Regions from separate parts of the Micromonospora sp. WMMD736 genome, predicted to be linked through region 2. Evidence: riboswitches for the same ligand, from Rfam matches in the RefSeq annotation. Region 2 holds a riboswitch; each other region holds the start of a gene.

Region 1 (3,265 bases), 2.1 Mb from region 2:
GCCGCCACCGGCCGTCGACCTGACGCAGACCGGCGTCGACCATCGGGTGGTCCGGAGGGACCAGACCGGTGAGGCCGGCGACCCGCAGATACCGGCGGGCGGCCTCGGTGCGGCTGGTGAACCAGCCCACCGGGCGGGCGGCGAGGTCGGCGGCGCGGGCCAGCTCGGCCGGTGTCCAGACGGCCTTGATGCCCAACCCCACCACCGCGTCCACCGGCAGACCGGCGGCGCGGGCCGCCAGCGCCAGGCCGACCACGCCACCGAGCGAGTGTCCGAGCACGACGAGGCGGTCGTCGGAGGTCAGGCCCTGCGCGACCCGCTGGGCGAAACCCTCGAAGGAGTACGACGCCAGCGGCGCCGACCAACCGTGACCGGCCAGATCGGGCGCCAGCCACCGGCCGGGCCAGTGCTGCTCCAGCAGTGACGCCCAGGGCAGCCACACGTCACCCGTCGCCCCCATGCCGTGCAGCAGCAACAGGATCGGCTCACGGCCGGCTTGACCACCCGATTCATCCACCACGGCCGCAGTCTCCCACGGTTCGCGGCCTGGTACGAGAGCCGTTCACCGGCGTCGCGGCCGGGCACCCAGACGCCGCGGGCGCCGACCCCTCGTGGGAGACGGCGCCCGCGGCGTCGTGGGGTGTCGCGCGTTGGTCAGGCGGAGTAACCCCGGGTGGCGATCCAGTTCGCCAGGTCGATGGTGGTGATCCAGTAGGCCGGGTCGGCGGCGTTCGCCGAGTCGGCGATCCGCACGGTACGGCCGTTGTCCTTGTAGCCCACGACGGCGATGTAGTGCCCACCGCCGTAGGAGTGGTAGCCGCCGTTGGTGTCGATGGCGTCGCCGGCGACGTTGGCCACCACGCCCCGACCATCGGTGATCGCCTTGACCACATCGGCCTGCAGACGGTCCATCTGGGCCGGGTTGGGCGTGCCCGCGAACATGCGGGTGCGGTACGGGGAGCCCTTCACCTCGGCGTTGAGCACCCGGGTGGTGTCCTCGGCCGAGTTGGTGCCCATCTCGGTGGTGCCCAGCTCGGCGCCGAGCTCCTCCTGGGTACGGTCGATGCCGCTGGCGCTGAGCGCGTTGCGGGTGGCCGCCGGACCGCAGTTGTAGTAGGTGTTCTGCGCCTCGTAGTCGTAGTCCAGGACCTTCGTCGCGGGCGGCTTGGGCGGCGTCGGCTTCCGGGTCAGGTCCGGGTTGCTCGTGGCCTTCGCGGCGGGGGACGCGGCGCTGGTGGCCGGGGCGGCGGTGCTCGGCGCGGCGCTCGCCGACGGGGCCGCGGCCCGGAGCTCGCCACGGGAGGCGACGGTGTCACTGCGCATCTCGGCGACCGTGGTCGGGGTGCGCGAGCCGGCCGGGGCGTCGTCGGCACCGGCGACCAGGGCGCCGGTGGTGGTGGCGACGACCAGGGCCGCGGCGGAGGCGGCGACGATCTGGTACGGACGCTCGGTCGCGAGGCGACGGAGCTGGCGCTTCAGGGTGTGCTTCACGAGGTCCTCCACGGTTCACAGGGAGAGCGGCACACCGGGGCTCGACCGGTATCCGGGCAGGCGTCAGCGCACGGGCCGTGGCCTGCGGATGATGAGCCGCTCAGGGGAACGCCCGGCGCGGCCGGGCGGAAAGTGCGGTGACCCGGGGGGTCAGCTCACCGTCACGAGGCGGATGAGCGGGGACACCGCTACGCCGTGGAGGCGGCGGAACAAAACGGGGGGCGCGGGATGCTGCACGAGGATGGAACTCCTTCCGTCACCGCCTACCGGGTTAGCTGACGGATTCGGGCGGGAAGATCGCCCTACCGCGGGCCGTGGCTCGCGGATTCACCCCGGACTTACTGTGGGTCCCCGGTTCGTTGATCACGATTGAGCGGGTCGGCGCGGCGTCGCCTCCTGCGATCGGTAACCGCACCGGACGGGACGACAGTACTGGCCGGTCCGAACTCTGCCAACCCATGCCGACCTGCGTAAACATCGATTGGCCCGGCAATTTCTGCGCGTTTTGCCGCTGACGTGACTCGATGGGACATCCGGTCCCGGCGGCACCTGTGGGCGACAACCGGACAGGTCGCCGGGAACGCCGCCACAATCGCGGGCGCAATGGCCGCCGATGATGCCCGCCGCCCGAATTCCCCCGCTGGTGACCCGCCTCACATAACAGATCGGGTTCAACCGGCCCGGGCCGGACGCCAGCGTGCCACCACGGCTGCACGTGACGGCCGTGTCGCCGTCTGCCGGGCGAGTGCCGGGCTCGGCCGCGACCGGACCGCCGCCGCGTACGCCTCCTCGGCGAGGGCGCGCGCCGACTCGGCGGCCACCTCGGCGTCCCGCCAGGCCGACCGCTCCCGCTCGACGGCCGTCCGGTGCTCGGCCAGCCGCGCGTCCCGGATCGCCCGGATGAGCAGCGTCTCCTGCTCGACCGGGTGCCGGCGAGGGTCCCAGCCGCGCCGGTGCCCGAACACGTCGGCGAGTTGCGCCATGGTCAACTCTTCCCGCCAGTGCGCCGCCATGGCGGCACGGTGCAGGTAGCGCTCCCGGGCCGCGTACTCGGCGGGAGTGTGCGGGGTACGCGGTGTCGGCAGCGCCCCGGCGGTGGCGACCCGGCGGGCCGCAGTGTCCGCCTCGTCGTACGCCGTCCAGGCCCGCTGCGCCTCGTCCTGAGCGACCAGCCAGTCAGCGCGCCGCCGCCGGGCGGTCCGCGCCGCCCGGGCGGCGGCCACGGCCACCTCCTCGGCGTACCGGCGCAGGTCGGCGCTCTCGGCGGCGGCCGTCTCGCGGGCGGTGGGGGTCGGCACGTGGCCTTGCTCTGGCGCGTCCCGCTCCGGGCGGGCCACCAGTACGGCGAGGACCGTCAGCGCCAGCAGGAACAGTGCCGACCAGATGGCGGCGGCCTGGGGCACCTCGGTGAGGAACTGGTAGAAGACGACGGTTTCCATGGTCGGCTCCTCGGCATGAGCACGTCAGCGATGGGATGCCGCACGGCGAGGGTGCGGGCGATGTGTCGTCAGGTGCGGTGACCGGGCGCTCAGGTCGGCGGCAGGGCGTGCTGGTCCCGGTGGGAGGATCGCTGGCCGGCGTACGGACCGCCGGCGGGTGACCCGCTAGGCCGGCGGCGCTCGGGGGGCTCGGCTGGCCGAGCCGGCGGCTCGGAGCGACGGCTCAGCGCCCGTGCCGGCCGCACTGCCGCCCATCGGCGGGCCGGGCAGGACGGCCAGCGCATCGTTCAGCGCGGGCTGTGGATCGACGGACCGCGCCGGACCGGCGTCGGCAA
Region 2 (3,265 bases):
TGGATGACGATGTACTCGATCTTCTGCCGAGCGGGCCGGTCGGACAGGTCGTGGTTGCCGTAGTCGCCGTCGCCGAACGCCGCGTAGGGTGCCGGGATCCACTCGCAGGACACGGTGCGGGGGCACTCCAACCCGTCCGGGCGGGCGAGTCGCCGCAGTCCCAGTCGGTCCAGCCAGGACCGCTCGGGTCGTACCGTCCGGGCCGGCAGCGTGACCCGCTGGCCGTCGTCGGTCACCCGCGTCTCGCCGGCGCCGATCGTGGTGAAGACCTCGTCGGCGAAGGCCGCCGCGGCATCGGCGCTGTCCGCGCCGGCATAGCGGGCCACCGCGCCGTACCAGGTGGCCGGGTCGGTGCCGACTCCGACGGGCGCGCCGACCTCCCGTTGGTACGCGGCCAGCAGCGCCGCCCCACCCCGGAGGTTCGTCGTCGGGTCGGTGCGCAACGCCTCGGGGGTGGCGCCGGTGAGCGCCGCGGCGGCGTCCACGGTCTGTAGCGCGGCGCTGGGCGGCGCGTCTCCGGTGGTGGGTGCCGGCGCGAGAGCGCGACGGGACTCGTCGCCGCGCGGGTCCTCCCCCGGGGCGTCGTGGTGACCGCGTCGGGGTAGGGCGGCCACGTGCCGGGCATCGGTCAGGTGCATCGGGCCGTAGCCCCCGCTGGTGCTCGGCGTGCCGGCGTTGCTGTCCCAGCGGGACTCCAGGTAGGAGACGCCGAGCAGCACGTCGATGGGGACGCCGTACTCGGTCGCCGCGGCGGCGTACTGCTGCTGGCGGTCGGCGGCGGGGGCCGCGGCGGCCGGGCCGGCGGGTAGCGGTACGGCCGCCGTGGCGGTGACGAGCGCGACGGCGAGCAGGGTCGGACGTTTCATCGAACTCCCTACATGTGAACTGGTATCGGTCCGGTCACCTTCGCGCCGCCGGGAGTCCGCGTCAATACCTTTCCATGCTTCAAAACGTGCAGTAAGAAACCTTCACTTCCGCTCGATGGACCGCTTGAATCGGTACGGAGTGTCACGGCCGCACGGGTTGCGGATCGGTAACGGCCGTCTCTACTCTGGTCATTCGTCGGCCCGGTAGCAGGTCTGCCCACCCGGGCGGTAACGGACCGACACCGCCGAGTCGCTCGCGAGCGAGCCGGGGACCCACGTTCCCCGGGGTGAATCCGCAGTTCCTGCGGTAGGGCGCCCACTTCCCGCCCGAACCCGTCAGCTAACCCGGTAGGCGGTCAGGAAGAAGGAGTACGGAACCCGGTGGCCCTTAAAGCCCCGCGGCCGTCGTCCGGACGGTCGGCTCCGGCCGACCCGACGTCGACCGTGCCGCGTCCACGCTGGTCCCGCTTCACCACCGCTCTCGCCGCCCTGGTCGGCGTCGCCGTCGTCCTGACCGGCAGCGCCACGGTGGCCCACGCCGACCCGTCCGTCGCCGAGATCGAACGACAGATCGACGAGGACTGGAACAAGCTCGAACCGATCATCGAGCGGCACAACGCGACCCGCGCCGACCTGGCCCTCAAGCGTAAGCAGGCCGACGCGCTCGCCGCCCGCATCACGCCGCTGGAGCGTCAGGTCGACGCCGCGATGGACAAGGTCAGCGCGCTGGCCGTCCGTGCGTACATGGGTGAGAACCTGTCGACCGTCAACACGATGCTCGGCAGCCGGTCGCCGAGCGAGATGGTCGGTCAGCTCGAAATGCTCGACCGCTTCGCGCACAACCAGCAGGAGGACGTCCGTCAGGTCGCCGACCTGCGCAACGAGCTGGCCCGGCAGAAGGCGCCGCTGGACGAGATGGTGGCCCAACTGACCCGCACCGAGGCCCAGTTGGCGGCGAAGAAGAAGCAGATCAACGAGGAGATCGACCGGCTACAGAAGCTGCGCCTCAAGGTGTACGGCAACGGCGGCGGCGGTCCGCTGCGTCCCGCACCCTGCCCGGCCAGCTACCCGGGCGGCGGTGCCGGCATCGCGGTCAAGTTCGCCTGCGCGCAGATCGGCAAGCCGTACGTGTGGGGTGCCGAGGGCCCGAACTCGTACGACTGCTCAGGGCTGATGCTGGCCGCCTGGGCGAAGGCCGGTGTGTCGCTTCCGCACAACGCCGCCGCGCAGAGCCGGGTGACCAGGAACGTCAGCAAGGGCGACCTGCGCCCCGGCGACCTGGTCTTCTACTACAGCGACATCCACCACGTCGGCATGTACGTCGGCGACGGCTGGGTGGTGCACGCCTCCCAGGCCGGTGTGCCGGTGAAGATGAAGAGGGCCGACGACGGGCCCATCCACAGCTACGGTCGCCCCGGCTGACCGACGCGGGACGCAGTCAGGGCCCGTCGCGATCCGTTCGCGGCGGGCCCTGTGTCGTCCGGCACTCGGCTGGGAACGGCCGCTAACGCGTCGGCCAGGCCCGCCAGTTCTGCCAGGAGCGACTCGGCGTCGGCCCCCGCTGACCCTGGTAACGCGACCCGTACACCACCGAGCCGTACGGGTGCTCAGCCGGCGACGAGAGCCGGAAGATGCAGAGCTGACCGATCTTCATGCCGGGCCAGAGGGTGATCGGCAGGTTCGCCACGTTGGACAGCTCCAGCGTGACGTGCCCGGAGAAGCCCGGGTCGATGAACCCGGCGGTGGAGTGGGTGAGCAGGCCGAGGCGGCCCAGTGAGCTCTTCCCCTCCAGCCGGCCGGCGAGCTGGTCGCCGAGCGAGATCACCTCCAGCGTCGAGGCGAGCACGAACTCCCCCGGGTGCAGCACGAACGGCTCGCCGTCCGGCACCTCGACCACCGAGGTCAGGTCGTCCTGCTGCATGGCCGGGTCGATGTGGGTGTAGAGATGGTTGTTGAAGACCCGGAACAACCGGTCGAGTCGTACGTCGATGCTGGAGGGTTGGACCAGGGTGGGCTCGAACGGCTCCAGGCCCAGCGTGCCGGCCTTGATCTCGGAGACCAGGTCACGGTCGGAGAGCAGCATCGGACCACCATAGCGAGGTGGGCGGTGACCAGCGTGTCGAGGTCGCTCCTCGTACATTTGTTCGATAGAATGCTCGCATGGCTTCCTGGTCCGATTTCGCCGCCGACGAGCCCCGTCTCGCCGACGGCATCCGCGTTCTCCTGCAGCAGTACGGGCCGGGCTTCGGCTATCTGGCCACGGTCCGCGCCGACGGTGGGCCCCGGGTCCATCCGGTCTCCCCGGTCATCACCGACGAGGGCCTCTTCTGCTTCATCATCGACTCGCCGAAGCGCCGCGACCTCGAACGGGACGGCCGGTACGCGCTGCACTCGTTCCC
Region 3 (3,265 bases), 470 kb from region 2:
GCCACCCCAACCAGGACGCCGGGCACCGCGCCGCCGTGGCGGACGGGCAGCACCCCTTCGCGGTGATCGTCGGCTGCTCCGACTCGCGGCTCGCCGCCGAGATCATCTTCGACCGCGGCCTGGGTGACCTCTTCGTCGTGCGGACCGCCGGGCACACCACCGGCCCCGAGGTGCTGGGCAGCGTCGAGTACGCGGTGGCTGTGCTCGGTACTCCACTCGTGGTGGTGCTCGGCCACGACTCCTGCGGTGCCGTGCAGGCGGCCCGCGAATCGGCGGCCACCGGCGTCGCGCCCCCGGGGCATCTCCCGGCGGTGGTCGACGCGGTGCTGCCCAGCCTGCGACGCGCCACGGCCGAGGGCGTGCACGACATCGACGGCATCGTCGACATCCACATCGCGCAGACCGTCGAGACGCTGCTCGGGCAGTCGCCCCTGCTGGCCGACGAGGTGGCGCGGGGGCGGTGCGCGGTGGTCGGGATGTCGTACCGGCTCGCCGCCGGGGTGGTGCGACCCGTGACCCCCGTACCGACCGGTGCTCCCACGGGCGACGAGCCGGCCGCGACCGCCGCCGCCTGAACCACCGAGGGCCGCCCCGCCGGACGGCGGGACGGCCCTCGTACTGCTGGGCGTCGGATCAGAGCAGCGACATGTGTACGTGGTCGGTGTGGTTCGACGGCCCGCTGTACGACTTCCAGCCGGTCGCCGGGAACCAGATCTGCCGGTTCCAGATCACGTAGTAGATGCCGAGCCGGTCCGCGTTGCGGATGAGGAACGCGGCCACGTTGTTGCCGTACATCCGGGTGTCGTCGTTGTGCCACGGGCTGAAGCCGCTCTTCTGCAACGACCAGTCACAGGCGCGACCCTTGGGGTGCTCGTACGGTCCACCGTTGCGGTGGCAGCCCACGAACCGGTTGAACCCGGCCCGCTTGACCTCCTTGTACGCGTGCAGGGTGCGCGGCGTGACGCAGCCGGAGGTGGTCGGGTCGTCCTCGCTGCACGACTGCGGCTTCCAGTCGCCGTCGGCGGTGCGACCCGGGCCGATCCGGGCGACCGGCGAGGTGGCGTCGACCAGGCCACCGGTGAAGCCCTTACCGCCGACCAGGGCGAGAGACTTCTCCGCGTCGCGCTTGTCCTTCGCCATCAGCGCGGTCTGCTTCTGCTGCTCGCGTACCTCCGCGTCGAGCGACAGCTTGGCCTGCTCGGCGCGGGACTTCACGGCGTTGACCTCGGCGAGCTTCTTCCCGTTGACCATGTTCATCTCGTCGAGGGCCGCCGCCCGCTGGACGAACGAGTCCGGGGCGTCGCTCTCCAGCAGCATCGCCATCGCGCCGATTCGCCCGGTCCGGTACGACTGGGCGGCGATCTGCGCGACCTGCGGCTCCAGCGCGGCCAGGTCGGCCTTGGCCCGCTCGACCTCGGCTGCCAGTTCGAGCTGCCGCTTCTTCGACTTGTCCAGTTTGGACTTGGCCGCCACGTAGTCCCGGTTCGTCTGCTCGATGACGTCGGTGATCAGTGTGGGCTCGTCGCTGTCCTCGTGCCCGGAGGGTGTGGGGGGCGTCGGGGCGGCGTGGGCCGGGAGGGGCCCGGCGAGCACGCTCAGCGCAGCAAGCACGGCCACCACAGGTGTCAACCAGCGGCGTAGGGGTGCCGTCACAATCTTCCCTTCCGTCGACCGCCGACCGGGTTAGCTGACGGGTTCGGGGCGGAAGAGGCCCCTACCGCTGTCGCGGATTCACCCCACGTGCCTGGGTCCCCGGCTCGCCGGTTGGCGATTGGGCGGTGGCACCGCAGGCGCCGCTGCGCGCCTTCGTCGGTGACCGGCAGCGAGGTTACCCGAGAGTCCACCGCCTGAGCTACGTCCTGATGCCGACTAAAAGCGTCATTTCGCCATGGCGTTGAGTGACCAGTGACGCGGTTCTCAGGGCGGGTGCCCGATCCGGTCACGCTGAGGAGTGTCACCATGCCGTATCCGTGCTCCTGTTCGGCTCTGGCCACCCGGTGGTGGCGGTGGATGGGGGTGCGTCCCGCTGCGGGTCGGGCCCGTCGGCCCGACCCGTCGGCGGGGAACTCAGAGCGGCCAACGCCTCCGTGCGATCCGCGCGTGGGCGCGGTGGCGGGGCGTCCGCGTCCGGCGTGGCCGACGATCCGGCCGCGGTCACCACCGCGGCCAGCCCGGTGGTGAGGGGTACGGCGGCGATCAGGCCGAGTGTGGCGACCGCGCTGCGGACGATCTCCTGTGCGAGGAACTCGCTGGTCAGGATCTGCCCGATGGGACGCGAGTCGGCGGTGAGCAGAAGCAGCAGCGGCAGTGACGCGCCCGCGTACGCCAGCACGATGGTGTTGACCGTGGAGGCGATGTGTGCCCGGCCCACCCGGGTGGCCGCCCGGTAGAGCTGTCGTCGAGTCAGCCCGGGGTTGGCGTGCGCCAGCTCGGTGACGGTGGCGGCCTGGGTGACGGTCACGTCGTCGAGCACCCCGAGTGAGCCGATGATGATCCCGGCGAGCAACAGGCCGCGCAGGTCCACATCGGTCTGGAGCATGGAGAGGGTGGTGGCGTCCTCGCTGCCGAAGCCGGTGAGCTGGGTGGTGGCCGTGGCGACGGCCGCGAGCACGCCGGTGAGCACCAGGCTGCCCAGGGTGCCGAGGACCGCGACGGAGGTCTGCGCGGTCACTCCGTGTGTCAGGTAGAGCACCACGAACATGATCAGTGCCGCGCCGACCACCGCCACCAGCAGTGGTGACCGGCCCGCGCCGATGGCCGGCAACACGAAGGTGAGCAGGATGGCGAAGCTGGCGGCCAGGCCGGCGAGCGCGGCCAGGCCCCGCCACCGGCCGAACGCCACGATGGCGGCGGCGAAGACCACCACGAGCCACACCAGCGGCGTACCGCGCTGGTGCTCGGCGATGTTCCAGGTGCTGGTGGTGGGATCGGTCGGGTCGGTCAGCTCGACCAGGACGACCTCGTCGCCCACCTCGACGCGCGGCGCGCCGGGCCCGGCGGGGATGGGCGTGCTCACCTGCCCGCCGGCTTCTGGACCGTCGTCGACGCGGACGTCCACCGTGCCGCACGGCCCGCCGGTCGGCGTGCCCTCCGGGCCGGTCACGGGTGGGCATGGTTCGGTCACCACCCGGGTCACCGTGCCGTGGTGGCGCGGCGTGTCCGCGCCGCCGCCGCTCGCCGGCGCGCCGTCGCGTGGCCACAGCACCACGGCGGCGACGACGGTGGCCACGAAGAGCGGCACCACCGTCGCGACGAGGATCCGTCG

The links. A riboswitch is a leader RNA that binds a small molecule or an ion and turns the genes downstream of it on or off. The one in region 2 is predicted to bind cyclic di-AMP.
Region 1: linked by a shared signal. The riboswitch ahead of ACN269_RS30065 (C39 family peptidase) and the one ahead of ACN269_RS20185 (NlpC/P60 family protein) in region 2 are both predicted to bind cyclic di-AMP.
Region 3: linked by a shared signal. The riboswitch ahead of ACN269_RS22485 (coiled-coil domain-containing protein) and the one ahead of ACN269_RS20185 (NlpC/P60 family protein) in region 2 are both predicted to bind cyclic di-AMP.

The regions. Positions count from the first base shown of each region.
Region 1 covers NZ_JBMHMI010000001.1:6,610,685-6,613,949, reverse strand. Annotated here, with positions in the region: gene ACN269_RS30070 (alpha/beta fold hydrolase) at 1-520, opposite strand, end outside; gene ACN269_RS30065 (C39 family peptidase) at 655-1,503, opposite strand; cyclic di-AMP (ydaO/yuaA leader) riboswitch at 1,737-1,877, opposite strand; gene ACN269_RS30060 (hypothetical protein) at 2,163-2,930, opposite strand; gene ACN269_RS30055 (hypothetical protein) at 3,096-3,265, opposite strand, start outside.
Region 2 covers NZ_JBMHMI010000001.1:4,492,089-4,495,353, forward strand. Annotated here, with positions in the region: gene ACN269_RS20180 (N-acetylmuramoyl-L-alanine amidase) at 1-866, opposite strand, end outside; cyclic di-AMP (ydaO/yuaA leader) riboswitch at 1,100-1,235, shown strand; gene ACN269_RS20185 (NlpC/P60 family protein) at 1,248-2,288, shown strand; gene dcd (dCTP deaminase) at 2,371-2,949, opposite strand; gene ACN269_RS20195 (pyridoxamine 5'-phosphate oxidase family protein) at 3,027-3,265, shown strand, end outside.
Region 3 covers NZ_JBMHMI010000001.1:4,965,579-4,968,843, forward strand. Annotated here, with positions in the region: gene ACN269_RS22480 (carbonic anhydrase) at 1-575, shown strand, start outside; gene ACN269_RS22485 (coiled-coil domain-containing protein) at 634-1,653, opposite strand; cyclic di-AMP (ydaO/yuaA leader) riboswitch at 1,658-1,788, opposite strand; gene ACN269_RS22490 (YibE/F family protein) at 1,955-3,265, opposite strand, start outside.